Regions from separate parts of the Paenibacillus sp. FSL L8-0333 genome, predicted to be linked through region 1. Evidence: a T-box and tRNA genes for the amino acid it is inferred to sense, from the RefSeq annotation. Region 1 holds a T-box; the other holds one or more tRNA genes.
What was found. The T-box of region 1 lies ahead of argS (arginine--tRNA ligase). A T-box ahead of a tRNA ligase gene usually reads a tRNA of that ligase, here a tRNA-Arg.
Positions count from the first base shown of each region.

Region 2: it encodes a tRNA-Arg, which carries the amino acid that the T-box ahead of argS (arginine--tRNA ligase) is inferred to sense. The anticodon was not compared.

Region 1 covers NZ_CP150186.1:5,549,401-5,556,280, forward strand. Annotated here, with positions in the region: gene NYE72_RS24800 (glycosyltransferase) at 38-1,564, shown strand; gene NYE72_RS24805 (hypothetical protein) at 1,845-2,897, opposite strand; gene NYE72_RS24810 (hypothetical protein) at 2,930-3,745, opposite strand; gene NYE72_RS24815 (hypothetical protein) at 3,869-4,222, opposite strand; T-box leader at 4,495-4,713, shown strand; gene argS (arginine--tRNA ligase) at 4,754-6,619, shown strand; gene NYE72_RS24825 (cellobiose phosphorylase) at 6,681-6,880, opposite strand, start outside.
Region 2 covers NZ_CP150186.1:953,139-960,018, forward strand. Annotated here, with positions in the region: rRNA gene NYE72_RS04075 (23S ribosomal RNA) at 1-2,371, shown strand, start outside; rRNA gene rrf (5S ribosomal RNA) at 2,446-2,562, shown strand; tRNA gene NYE72_RS04085 (tRNA-Ile) at 2,620-2,696, shown strand; tRNA gene NYE72_RS04090 (tRNA-Asn) at 2,700-2,775, shown strand; tRNA gene NYE72_RS04095 (tRNA-Ser) at 2,781-2,873, shown strand; tRNA gene NYE72_RS04100 (tRNA-Glu) at 2,890-2,961, shown strand; tRNA gene NYE72_RS04105 (tRNA-Val) at 2,968-3,043, shown strand; tRNA gene NYE72_RS04110 (tRNA-Met) at 3,059-3,135, shown strand; tRNA gene NYE72_RS04115 (tRNA-Met) at 3,207-3,283, shown strand; tRNA gene NYE72_RS04120 (tRNA-Asp) at 3,309-3,386, shown strand; tRNA gene NYE72_RS04125 (tRNA-Gln) at 3,403-3,477, shown strand; tRNA gene NYE72_RS04130 (tRNA-Lys) at 3,485-3,560, shown strand; tRNA gene NYE72_RS04135 (tRNA-Leu) at 3,576-3,660, shown strand; tRNA gene NYE72_RS04140 (tRNA-Gly) at 3,668-3,742, shown strand; tRNA gene NYE72_RS04145 (tRNA-Arg) at 3,753-3,829, shown strand; tRNA gene NYE72_RS04150 (tRNA-Pro) at 3,862-3,935, shown strand; tRNA gene NYE72_RS04155 (tRNA-Gly) at 3,948-4,018, shown strand; gene NYE72_RS04160 (GreA/GreB family elongation factor) at 4,158-4,613, opposite strand; gene NYE72_RS04165 (sporulation protein Cse60) at 5,010-5,204, shown strand; gene katA (catalase KatA) at 5,356-6,813, opposite strand.

The DNA of each region.
Region 1 (6,880 bases):
ATAAAAATGTCTTCACAACTAGTAAAGGGGAATGTTCATGTCACTCGATTTCACTCCATTATTGACAGCTCATCTTTTTGTAGCTGATACGGTGTTAAAGAAAGAGCTTGAAAGGTTTGTAGAGAGAATGGAAGAAAGCCATATTACCGTAAATCAGTATGCAGCAGGCCATCCTTTACAAGAGACTTTTTTCCAAGGACCTCACATCTATATTTCTTTGGGTGAGGGTTGGGGCGCGTTTAGTGCTCTTATTGAATTGCCTAAGCATGAAAAAAAACGCTGGTTGCACTTTCATTCACCTAACGAAATTCAGCCTGAACATTTATTTTTCTGCTGGCTCAAAGCTACAGACCCTCTCCCAGAGAATCGGATGATTCCTCCAACTCGTTTTTCATCAGGCACACCCTTAATATCCGTATTTACTGCCGCCTACAGATCCAAAGAGAAAATTGATCGGCCTTATCAATCCTTATTGAAACAGACATATACAAATTGGGAATGGGTAATCGTAGATGATTCCGGTGATGATGATGAGACATATAGACAATATTTACTTCCACTAAATGACTATCGTGTTCGCAGATATCGTCAAGACTCACGTAATGGTTATATCGGGGCAAATAAAAGGTATGCTGCAGGGCTATGCAAAGGAGAAATATTAGTAGAAGTCGATCATGATGATGAGCTGACAGCTGAATGCCTTGAGAAAATCGTCAGTGCGTTTAAGCAAAATCCAGATTGTGGATTTGTATATGGGGATTGTGCCGAGGTGTTTGCAGAAAGTAACTATGCGCATTGGTACGGTTGGGACTGCGGCTTTGGTTACAGTATTCATTACCGGGTCTGGCTGCATGACATGAACCGCTGGCAAAATGCTCAGAAACATACAACTATTAACGGGAAGACCATTTCTCACCTTGTCGGTTTGCCTAATCACCCTCGTGCTTGGACAAGAGATTGCTACCATCTAATCGGAGGACATCGAGATGAATTATTGGTAGCAGATGATTACGACATGCTGGTACGTACATTTCTTTGTACTAAAATTGTACAGATCCCTGATTTGTTATACATCCAATATCGCAATGAACATGGGAATAATACCACTTTTTTAAGGAATAAACAGATTCAAATTCTGGTTCGGCAATTAAAGAGAGCATACAATCAAAGAATTACAATGAGATTAATCGAGCTTGATTTACCGGAAAAAATACCGTATAACCGCATATGGGAGACCTCCGTTAATGATCCTGCCCGGAAATCTGCACATGTGATTCATGAGGATTCTTCCCGTTACTCAATACTGTTTCCGATTCCATATAGTTGTCCTGAAGAGCACATCCAATTAATGAAAACACTCCAAAGGGCTGTTGAAAACAATTTTAGGAACACAGAGATAGTGGTTGTTGGAAGAATTCCGGAGGAAGTTGAAATCTATGCCTCTAAAGCTCCTACCGGTGCCATTCGATGGTGGCCGATGCAGCAAAAGGATTCACTCGAAACTTGTATACAATATGCCAAATACATTGCTTCGTGTAAGGAAAAGGTGGTTGTATTACCGTAAGCCGGAGCCTGTGTTTGGCGATATAAAGAATAACCGTGGTTTTAAGAGATCCCTACTTCATCGCTTACCAAAAGTAAGTATAGAGGTCGGGTGGCTTTCTCTTGCCCACAATCTACTAAAGAAGGCTTCAGTGAACGCAAAAAAAAACACGAAGGAGCTAAGCATCTACAAACCGCTTAGCTCCTTCGTCCATTCGTATTTCAGTAATGTTTGGCACTTAGGTTATTCCAAAGATACTTTTGGGACAGCCCCATTAAAGTACACCATTAACTTGAATCCCTCAGGATCTATTATAACACTGTAGGTCCTTGAGGTCCTTGATCACCTTGTGGTCCTTGATCACCTTGCGGTCCTTGTACGCCTTGAGGCCCTTGATCACCTTGAGGTCCTTGATCACCTTGTGGTCCTTGATCACCTTGTGGTCCTTGTACGCCTTGTGGTCCTTGATCACCTTGTGGTCCTTGTACGCCTTGAGGCCCTTGATCTCCTTGTGGTCCTTGTACGCCTTGAGGCCCTTGATCTCCTTGTGGTCCTTGTACGCCTTGAGGCCCTTGATCTCCTTGTGGTCCTTGATCACCTTGTGGTCCTTGTACGCCTTGAGGCCCTTGATCACCTTGTGGTCCTTGATCACCTTGTGGTCCTTGTACGCCTTGTGGTCCTTGATCTCCTTGTGGTCCTTGTACGCCTTGAGGTCCTTGATCACCTTGTGGTCCTTGTACGCCTTGAGGTCCTTGATCACCTTGCGGTCCTTGTACGCCTTGAGGTCCTTGATCACCTTGTGGTCCTTGTACGCCTTGAGGTCCTTGATCACCTTGCGGTCCTTGTACGCCTTGAGGTCCTTGATCACCTTGCGGTCCTTGTACGCCTTGAGGTCCTTGATCACCTTGTGGTCCTTGTACGCCTTGAGGTCCTTGATCACCTTGCGGTCCTTGTACGCCTTGAGGTCCTTGATCTCCTTGCGGTCCTTGTACGCCTTGAGGTCCTTGATCACCTTGTGGTCCTTGATCACCTTGCGGTCCTTGTACGCCTTGAGGTCCTTGATCACCTTGTGGTCCTTGATCACCTTGCGGTCCTTGTACGCCTTGAGGCCCTTGATCACCTTGAGGTCCTTGATCACCTTGTGGTCCTTGTACGCCTTGAGGTCCTTGATCACCTTGTGGTCCTTGTACGCCTTGAGGTCCTTGATCACCTTGTGGTCCTTGATCACCTTGCGGTCCTTGTACGCCTTGAGGTCCTTGATCACCTTGTGGTCCTTGTACGCCTTGAGGTCCTTGATCACCTTGTGGTCCTTGATCACCTTGCGGTCCTTGTACGCCTTGAGGTCCTTGATCACCTTGTGGTCCTTGTACGCCTTGAGGTCCTTGATCAGCCTTGAGGTCCTTGATCACCTTGTGGTCCTTGTACGCCTTGAGGTCCTTGATCACCTTGTGGTCCTTGATCACCTTGCGGTCCTTGTACGCCTTGAGGTCCTTGATCACCTTGCGGTCCTTGATCACCCTGTGGTCCTTGATCTCCCTGTGGTCCTTGATCTCCCTGTGGTCCTTGATCACCTTGTGGTCCTTGTACGCCTTGAGGTCCTTGATCACCTTGTGGTCCTTGTACGCCTTGAGGTCCTTGATCACCCTGTGGTCCTTGATCACCCTGTGGTCCTTGATCACCTTGCGGTCCTTGGTCCCCTTGAAGTCCTTGGTCACCTTGCGGTCCTTGATCACCTTGCGGTCCTTGTACGCCTTGAGGTCCTTGATCACCTTGCGGTCCTTGGTCCCCTTGAGGCCCTTGAGGTCCTTGGTCTCCTTGCGGTCCAGTATCACCCTGAGGGCCTGCGATCTCGGTTCCTAAAAGTTCATCAGAGACTAATCGATGGGCAGGCACGAATTCCCCAGCAGCATTTTTACCCCATACAGAAATTTGTGTTTCATTCTCAGCTGGTCCACTTATGGTAAAGACAAACTCTATTGCATCGAAATTAGCGAAATAGCTTCTAGATAATACTTCATTAGGACCTATGGTTACTAATTCTTGTACATATAATATTCTGGTACCATTTAAATGAAAGCCCTCGATAACAACATTAGAAAAATTCACAGGATCACGATTATCCAGTTTGATTAACACGGTTTGAGTGGGCCTAACACCACTAACCGGATCATTAGCAATAGGTCCTGTTGATAGTACTGCCATTACGGCACTCCCTCCTTTCTGGAAAATACAGTTAATCAAGATTTCTTGTTAAACTGCTCTTTTTTATAATATGTTTCAACTATCTAATAAGAATGTGGTTATTACCCTGCATATATGTTGAATTTATGTTTCTGACTGCTCCTCTGCAACAACTCGTTGAACATCGATAATTGCACCACTTTCATTTCTCCCCCAAACTGAAACCTCAGTGCTTATTTCAGCAAAACCGTCTGTGGTGAACACGAATTCATATGCATCAAAGTCTGCTCCAAAATTTCTCGTAATAACTTCATTGGGTGCAATAGATATTTCTTCTAGTACGTAGAGTGTTCTGAGACTGTTTAATTTGTAACCTTGAATATGAACAGAAGAAAAATTGATAGAATCACGGTTTACAATTTTGATAATAACCGTTTTAATTGTTCTGACACCACTAACAGGATCATTTGCAATGGGTCCTGTTGATAATACTGCCATTGAGCTATTCCCTCCTTTATTAAGTATTTTTCAAAAATTCAGATTAAAAAAATACAAAATTTAAAATTGGGAAAAGGTTAATAATTCCCCTTCTATTGTATTAATGATTGGTTTCATTTGATTGTTTGAATGCCCAAAAATTTTATATTGATTTAGCTATGATTTGATAGTTTTTGAGACTTCTAAATCCCTGCAAGATGCTCAAGGAAATTGGGATTAGCTCCACCACCCTTGCTTTTTTCGAAATATTAGTTATACTGATAAAAATTATTCAAGCATCGATGAGCGGGAGAGTAGTTAACGAGATCTAGTCCTCAGCGAGCCGGGAGAGTGTAAGCCGGTACAGATTCCTTTAATGAAGCGCACCCGTGAGATGGACTTCTGAATCTTAGTAGGAAGTCCCGGCTGAAGGCCGTTATCCCGTAAGGTGGCTGAACAACTTGTTCAGCAACGAGAGTGGTACCGCGAGCGCTAAAGCCCTCGTCTCTTTTGAGACGAGGGCTTTTTTGTATTTTCAAAGGAGGGTATACCATGTTAAATCAAATCATCAAAGACGGAATCGAGCACAGTGTACACCGTGTATTCAATACTTTAGGAGCTGACTATCCAGAGGACATTGCCATTCTGATCGAACAGCCAGCAAATCTAGAACATGGTGATTATTCATGTAATATCGCTATGCAGCTAGCCAAAACTCTACGTAAATCCCCAATGGTCATAGCAGAATTAGTGAAAGCAGAACTTCAATTCAAAGGGCGTTTCGCCGGTCTATTGCAAAAAGTTGAAGTCGCTGCTCCCGGATTTATCAATTTGTATATGAATTGGCAAAGCTGGTCTGAACATTCCTTTGAACTGCCTGCCAGCACTGGGGAAAAAGTCATCATCGAGCACACTTCTATCAACCCCAACAAAGCCGCTCATGTAGGTCATCTAAGAAACGCCTGTATTGGCGATACTCTAGTCAGAATTATGAAAAGAACTGGGTATAACGTAGAGGTCCATAACTACATTGATGATCTCGGCAATCAGCTGGCGGATACAGTTGTTGGATTATTAAATATACCTTTAGAAGGGGAACATCAACGTTTCGGTGATTTTTGCTGGGATCTTTATGCCAAAGTGAACAAAGAATATGCGCTGAACCCTGAGATGACACACAAGCGCACAGATATACTGCACTCCCTTGAACAAGGTGGCGGCAATGAAGCCTGGCTGGGCAACCTTGTAGCTGAACGTATCGTTAGAGAGCATGTAGAGGAAATGAAACATTTTGGGATTTATTATGATTTGCTGGTATGGGAGAGCAGTATTTTAAAAGAGGGATTTTGGGCAGCCGCAGCTGAGCTACTGAAGCAGACAGCCGTTTTTGTACAAGAGACTGAAGGTAAACTCGCAGGCTGCTGGGTGCTGAAGCAAGGAACAGAGGCTAACATTGGAGCGGATTCAGAGGAGCATCATCTCGATAAGGTGCTGGTGCGTTCGAATGGGATTTTAACGTATACAGCCAAAGATATTGCCTATCATCTCTGGAAATTTGGTCTTTTAACCAAAGATTTCTCCTATAGCGAATTCTCGTCCGGTTTATGGACAACAGGATTAACTGGAACCCAAGAGTCTTATGGGCAGGCGGACAGAGTCATCAATGTGATTGATTACAGACAGGAATATCCACAACAGATGGTTAAGCAAGCCTTAGGGGCACTAGGTTATAACGAGCAAGCAGACAAAATCCATCATGTGAGTTATGGTGTTGTATCTCTTAGTCCCGCCTCGGCTGCCGAGCTGGGTATAGATATTTCAGAAGGCAAATCTTCTTATGCTATGTCCGGACGACAGGGAATCGGGATTAAGGTAAGCGATCTGGTGGAACTCATGGAACAGAACATCGAATACTCACGTTCCGATAAAGACGGCCTCTCCAGCCGAATGATTGCCACTGCTGCGATTCGCTACTATCTGCTACGGTTTAATTTAGGAACGGAAATCGTGTTTGATTTCAAACAGGCTACCGAAATATCCGGCAATACCGGAGTTTATCTGATGTATACTTTTGCGCGTGCGACAAGCGTTTTGAGTAAAGCTACGATCCCAATCCTTACAGCTGCCGCACAGCTTCAGTTCCCTTCCAAATTGGAAAAAGCAGAGCTTGCGCTGCTAAGACAGCTAAGCCTCTGGCCGAAGATATTACATTCAGCAAGTATAGAGTTAACGCCAAATACGCTCTGCACTTACGCCCATACCCTAGCTACCCTGTTCAACAACTTCTATTCTGTATGTCCAATTCTAAAAGGCGATTCAGCCACGATCGAATTCCGCCTCTGGCTCACTTCAAGATTCAAGGACATCTTGGGAGATGTGCTCGAAGTGCTTGGGTTACCGACACCGAGCCGAATGTAAAAAACACAAAAAAAGGGCAATCTCCGCGCTTAACGCGGAGATTGCCCTTCTATATATAATGTTACTTATAAATCTCTATCACATTTCCAGCTTCCGTGCTGAGACGGTCAAAGTCCGCACGCTTGATGCGAACACCACCGCTACGATAGCGGTTAGGTGTACCTTCTGTTTGCACTTCCGTACCGTTGATAGTAATTCGACTGATCTCACGACCTGTAAGATGATAGATAAAATCTACCTTAGTGCCTGCATATTCAAAGC
Region 2 (6,880 bases), 2.2 Mb from region 1:
TGAAACCGTGTGCTTACAAAAAGTCAGAGCCCGATCTATGGGTGATGGCGTGCCTTTTGTAGAATGAACCGGCGAGTTACGTTTAACATGCAAGGTTAAGCCGAGAAGGTGGAGCCGCAGCGAAAGCGAGTCTGAATAGGGCGATTGAGTATGTGGACGTAGACCCGAAACCGTGTGATCTACCCCTGTCCAGGGTGAAGGTGCGGTAACACGCACTGGAGGCCCGAACCCACGTACGTTGAAAAGTGCGGGGATGAGGTGGGGGTAGCGGAGAAATTCCAATCGAACTCGGAGATAGCTGGTTCTCCCCGAAATAGCTTTAGGGCTAGCCTCGGTATAAGAGTAGTGGAGGTAGAGCACTGATTGGGTGCGGGGTCCGCAAGGATTACCAAGCTCAGTCAAACTCCGAATGCCATATACTTATTGCCGGGAGTCAGACAGTGAGTGCTAAGATCCATTGTCAAAAGGGAAACAGCCCAGACCATCAGCTAAGGTCCCCAAGTGTGTGTTAAGTGGGAAAGGATGTGGAGTTGCACAGACAACCAGGATGTTGGCTTAGAAGCAGCCACCATTGAAAGAGTGCGTAATAGCTCACTGGTCGAGTGACTCTGCGCCGAAAATGTAACGGGGCTAAACACACCACCGAAGCTATGGCTAGATACGTATGTATCTGGGGTAGGGGAGCGTTGTGTAGGGGTTGAAGGTGTACTGAAAAGAGCGCTGGACACTACACAAGTGAGAATGCCGGTATGAGTAACGAAAAGATCAGTGAGAATCTGATCCGCCGAAAGCCCAAGGTTTCCTGAGGAAGGCTCGTCCGCTCAGGGTAAGTCGGGACCTAAGGCGAGGCCGAAAGGCGTAGTCGAAGGACAACAGTTTGAAATTACTGTACCACCGTAATCCGCTATGAGCGATGGGGTGACGCAGGAGGGTAGTGACGCGGACTGATGGATGTCCGTCTAAGCAGTGAGGCTGATGTGTAGGCAAATCCGCACATCATTAAGGCTGGGCTGTGATGGGGAGCGAAAATTGTAGTAGCGAAGGTCATGATCTCACACTGCCAAGAAAAGCCTCTAGCCAGGAGAAGGTGCCCGTACCGCAAACCGACACAGGTAGGCGAGAAGAGAATTCTAAGGCGCGCGGAAGAACTCTCGTTAAGGAACTCGGCAAAATGACCCCGTAACTTCGGGAGAAGGGGTGCCCCGGTAGTGTGAATAGCACGAGGGGGCCGCAGTGAAAAGGCCCAAGCGACTGTTTAGCAAAAACACAGGTCTGTGCGAAGCCGCAAGGCGAAGTATACGGGCTGACGCCTGCCCGGTGCTGGAAGGTTAAGGGGAGTGGTTAGGGGTAACCCGAAGCTATGAACCGAAGCCCCAGTAAACGGCGGCCGTAACTATAACGGTCCTAAGGTAGCGAAATTCCTTGTCAGGTAAATTCTGACCCGCACGAATGGCGTAACGACTTGGGCGCTGTCTCAACGAGAGATCCGGTGAAATTTTAATACCTGTGAAGATGCAGGTTACCCGCGACAAGACGGAAAGACCCCATGGAGCTTTACTGCAGCTTGATATTGAATTTGGGTACGATCTGTACAGGATAGGTGGGAGCCGTAGAAATCGGAGCGCAAGCTTCGGTGGAGGCGCCGTTGGGATACCACCCTGATCGTATCTAGGTTCTAACCTAGTACCCTAATCGGGTACGGGGACCGTGTCAGGCGGGCAGTTTGACTGGGGCGGTCGCCTCCTAAAGAGTAACGGAGGCGTTCCAAGGTTCCCTCAGAATGGTTGGAAATCATTCGCAGAGTGCAAAGGCATAAGGGAGCTTGACTGCGAGACCTACAAGTCGAGCAGGGACGAAAGTCGGACTTAGTGATCCGGTGGTACCGCATGGAAGGGCCATCGCTCAACGGATAAAAGCTACCCTGGGGATAACAGGCTTATCTCCCCCAAGAGTCCACATCGACGGGGAGGTTTGGCACCTCGATGTCGGCTCATCGCATCCTGGGGCTGAAGTAGGTCCCAAGGGTTGGGCTGTTCGCCCATTAAAGCGGTACGCGAGCTGGGTTCAGAACGTCGTGAGACAGTTCGGTCCCTATCTGTCGTGGGCGCAGGAAATTTGAGAGGAGCTGTCCTTAGTACGAGAGGACCGGGATGGACGTACCGCTGGTGCACCAGTTGTTCCGCCAGGAGCATGGCTGGGTAGCTACGTACGGACGGGATAAGCGCTGAAAGCATCTAAGCGTGAAGCCCCCCTCAAGATGAGATTTCCCAATTAGTAAGACCCCTTGAAGACGACGAGGTAGATAGGTTGGAGGTGGAAGTGCAGCAATGCATGGAGCTGACCAATACTAATCGGTCGAGGGCTTATCCTATACTTAGAATGCAGATTCGTTTCGGATTCAGTTTTCAGGCGATTAAGCCTGAGCATTTACGCTGTAAATGCCCGTTTGGTGGCGATAGCGGAGGGGTTCCACACGTACCCATCCCGAACACGACCGTTAAGCCCTCCAGCGCCGATGGTACTTGGACCGAAGGGTCCTGGGAGAGTAGGACGCCGCCAAGCGGACAACCACATTACCCGTGGTATTTTTTTTGCCCTTAATATTAATATGTCTTAGAAGGGCCTTTAGCTCAGCTGGTTAGAGCGCACCCCTGATAAGGGTGAGGTCGGTGGTTCGAGTCCACTAAGGCCCACCATATTCCCTGATAGCTCAGTTGGTAGAGCACTCGACTGTTAATCGAGTTGTCACAGGTTCGAGTCCTGTTCGGGGAGCCATTTATGGAGAGGTGTCCGAGTTTGGCCGAAGGAGCACGATTGGAAATCGTGTAGGCGCCACAAGCGTCTCGAGGGTTCGAATCCCTCTCTCTCCGCCATAAAAATTATTAGCATGGCCCGTTGGTCAAGGGGTTAAGACACCTCCCTTTCACGGAGGTAACATGGGTTCGAATCCCATACGGGTCATATCATGGAGGCTTAGCTCAGCTGGGAGAGCATCTGCCTTACAAGCAGAGGGTCGGGGGTTCGATCCCCTCAGCCTCCACCATAATATTCTCACTGACGCGGGGTGGAGCAGCCCGGTAGCTCGTCGGGCTCATAACCCGAAGGTCGCAGGTTCAAGTCCTGCCCCCGCAACCAATTTACTCTTATACATTATGTTTAGGGATAAGCTGGTATGGTGAAAATGAATAGTATATACTTATTAATGACGCGGGGTGGAGCAGCCCGGTAGCTCGTCGGGCTCATAACCCGAAGGCCGCAGGTTCAAATCCTGCCCCCGCAACCAATTTACACTTATGCATTATGTCTATGGAACCGTGGTGTAGTTGGCCTAACATGCCTGCCTGTCACGCAGGAGATCGCGGGTTCGAATCCCGTCGGTTCCGCCATTTAGTTAATTATTATTGGGGATTAGCCAAGCGGTAAGGCAACGGACTTTGACTCCGTCATGCATAGGTTCAAATCCTATATCCCCAGCCATTTATGAGAGCCATTAGCTCAGTTGGTAGAGCACCTGACTTTTAATCAGGGTGTCGAAGGTTCGAGTCCTTCATGGCTCACCATTTTCTTTAAAGTGTGCGCGTGTGGCGGAATTGGCAGACGCACCAGACTTAGGATCTGGCGTTTCACGACGTGGGGGTTCGAGTCCCTTCACGCGCACCATGTTTTTGCGGACGTGGCTCAGCGGTAGAGCATCGCCTTGCCAAGGCGAGGGTCGCGGGTTCGATTCCCGTCGTCCGCTCCATATAGATTTTGCGCCCTTAGCTCAGCTGGATAGAGCGTTTGACTACGAATCAAAAGGCCGGGAGTTCGAATCTCTCAGGGCGCGCCATTTTTATTACTAAGCAGTTATAGTATTGTTAACGGGATGTAGCTCAGCTTGGTAGAGCACCTGGTTTGGGACCAGGGGGTCGCATGTTCAAATCGTGTCATCCCGATTTTATACCTTTGCGGGTGTAGTTCAATGGTAGAACTTCAGCCTTCCAAGCTGATAGCGTGGGTTCGATTCCCATCACCCGCTTATAATGAGAAACACCTGCCGGTATTAGGCGGGTGTTTTTTTGATTGGACATATCTTACGGAGACTTAAATAATAGAAACGCCCCCCTCCTTAATATAGGAAAGGGACGCTGCTGTAGTGGGTTTATAAGGGATCGTCCTTATATAAGAACGCCTACCTCACCATTATTCACGAACTTAATACTTTCGATCTTCACCTCTAGTTGACCTGAAGGAATCGCTAGCTGACAAGTACTGCCGAGCTCAGCCAGCAGCAACTGCATGCCTATAGGTGACAACATAGAAATCTTGTTATCGTTAGGTTCTGCTTGGTTAGGAAATACGATGGTATAGATATCTGTAGTATTATCGTCCAAGTAACGAAGCTGCAACTGGCTTCCGATAAAGACCTGAGAATTTAAATCTTCACCATTAAACTCAGTTAGTAATTGTTCCAGCTCAGAGCAATAACGGGACAACAGCGTTTCAGCATTGCTTCTATCCTTGCTTCGTACCGGAAAGTATTGATTTAGAAATGCGATTTTTTCCTCATCAAAATAAATAAGCTGCTGAAGCAGCTGTGTCCGTGAGCCTTCATAGATAAGACTATGGTTCATAGTAGATTTCACCCCCTCTAAGTAACACATTCCTTGTAAACTTGTTATGGTGTGTTGCCATCTTAAAATCCCTCCTATACAAATAGAGGCCCCCCAATGGAGACCTTCTGATCAGTATACCAGCTTCTATTTGTAAATCCAATCCATTTTAAAAGGGGAATTAAAACCTTCTAAATATTGTAATGAAAACCTTTGACTATTACATACTTGGGTGCTATGATAGGCTGATGCATAGGCATTTCGTAGAAAACTGCGAAATGCCTATACTGTATTTTGAAGATATTTTTACATTAATTGTTACCTGGGGAGTGATACGCCATGTACATTTCGTTGAGTTCACATATAGATTCCAGAACTATAAAATAACTACTTAATTTATTAAAGGAGGAGATCAGGATGATTCAAGTTAAAGAGTTTGTAGATGCTGATAATTCTTATGCAGAGAATAAAGCTAATGAGTTCCTGGCAGGACTACGGGAGGAACAGATTGTGAATATCTGTTACGGTTCGGTAGTTAAATCATCACGTGATGGGGCAGAGCACCAAAGAACCACTATACTGGTCGTGTATAAGACAAATGAAAGGCAATAACTGGAACACGTTTTTTTCATGTCTATCCATTGTCTCTACGCTGTGCGTTGTGATTGTCATCATTTATTATGTTTTCAGCTAATTAGTAAAAAGAGGACCTTTCCCATCTACGGGCAAAGGTCCTCTTTAGTTTATAAGTGCATTTACAGTCTTACATTCCGTCTGGTACGGATAGACCCAAACCGGATGCGATACGCTGTCCCAAGTCTGGATCAGCCTTAAAGAAATGTTCAATCTGGCGACGTTTGATATCGTTACTTTCAACAGGAGTCATAGCGCCAACGATGTTTTGAACTAGACGGGTACGTTCTTCTTCAGACATTAGACGGTACAAGTCACCTGGTTGTGTATAGTGATCGTCACTATTGTAGGCGACACTATCCGCATATCCGGAGACTTCGAACGGCGATGTTTTATGCTGCGGTGATTCTTTTGGTCCCCCTAAGCTGTTAGGCTCGTAATAGGCTCCGGAACCGCCATTGTTGCCCAAGGCCATGCCACCATCACGTTGATAGTTCTTCACTTCTACTTTTGGACGGTTGATAGGCAGGCTGTTGTGGTTAGGGCCAACCCGGTGGCGGTGTGCATCACCATACGCGAACAGACGGCCTTGTAGCAATTTATCCGGCGAAGCTTCAATACCAGGAACGAAAGAGCCGGGAGAGAATGTGACTTGTTCTACTTCAGCGAAGTAGTTCTCCGGATTGCGATCCAATACCATACGGCCAACCTCGATTAACGGATAATCTTTTTGTGACCAGACCTTTGTTACATCAAATGGATCAAAACGGTAAGTCTTCGCATCCTCGATCGGCATAATTTGCACGTAGAGCTTCCAAGCAGGGAAATCTCCTTTATCAATAGCATTGAACAAGTCTTCTGTATGATAATCCGGGTTTTCCCCAGCGATTTTGGAAGCAAGGTCTGCATCTAGATTCTTAATGCCTTGTTCTGTTTTGAAATGGTATTTCACCCAGACTGTATTACCCTCGGCATTTACCCACTTGAAGGTATGGCTACCAAACCCATGCATATGTCTCAGCGTAGCTGGAATTCCGCGATCCGACATCAAAATCGTTACCTGATGCAGAGATTCAGGCGATAAAGACCAGAAGTCCCATACAGCATTCGGGTTCTTCAGATGTGTCTGTGGATCACGTTTCTGTGTATGAATAAAGTCCGGGAATTTAATCGCATCACGAACGAAGAATACAGGCGTATTGTTACCTACGAGATCATAGTTTCCTTCTTCAGTATAGAACTTCACGGCAAAACCACGAGGGTCGCGTACGGTATCAGCAGAACCTAATTCACCAGCTACAGTAGAAAAACGAATGAACAACGGTGTACGTTTGCCTACTTCAGACAAAAAGTTAGCTTTTGTGTATTGGGTCAGATCTTTTGTAACTTCAAAATACCCGTGAGCGCCAGCACCTTTAGCATGAACGACACGTTCAGGAACACGTTCTCTGTTAAAGTGGGCTAATTTCTCAAGCAGATGGACATCTTGCAGCAAAGTGGGACCGCGGTCACCGGCTGTCATTGAATTCTGATTGTCGCCTACTGGAGCACCCCAGCTGGTTGTAAGATTATTATTATTGGAGCTCATTAATAGAATCACCTCATGAGATTTGATTTTAGATTTAGTATAAGTTCTATATTAATGTTTTTTAAAG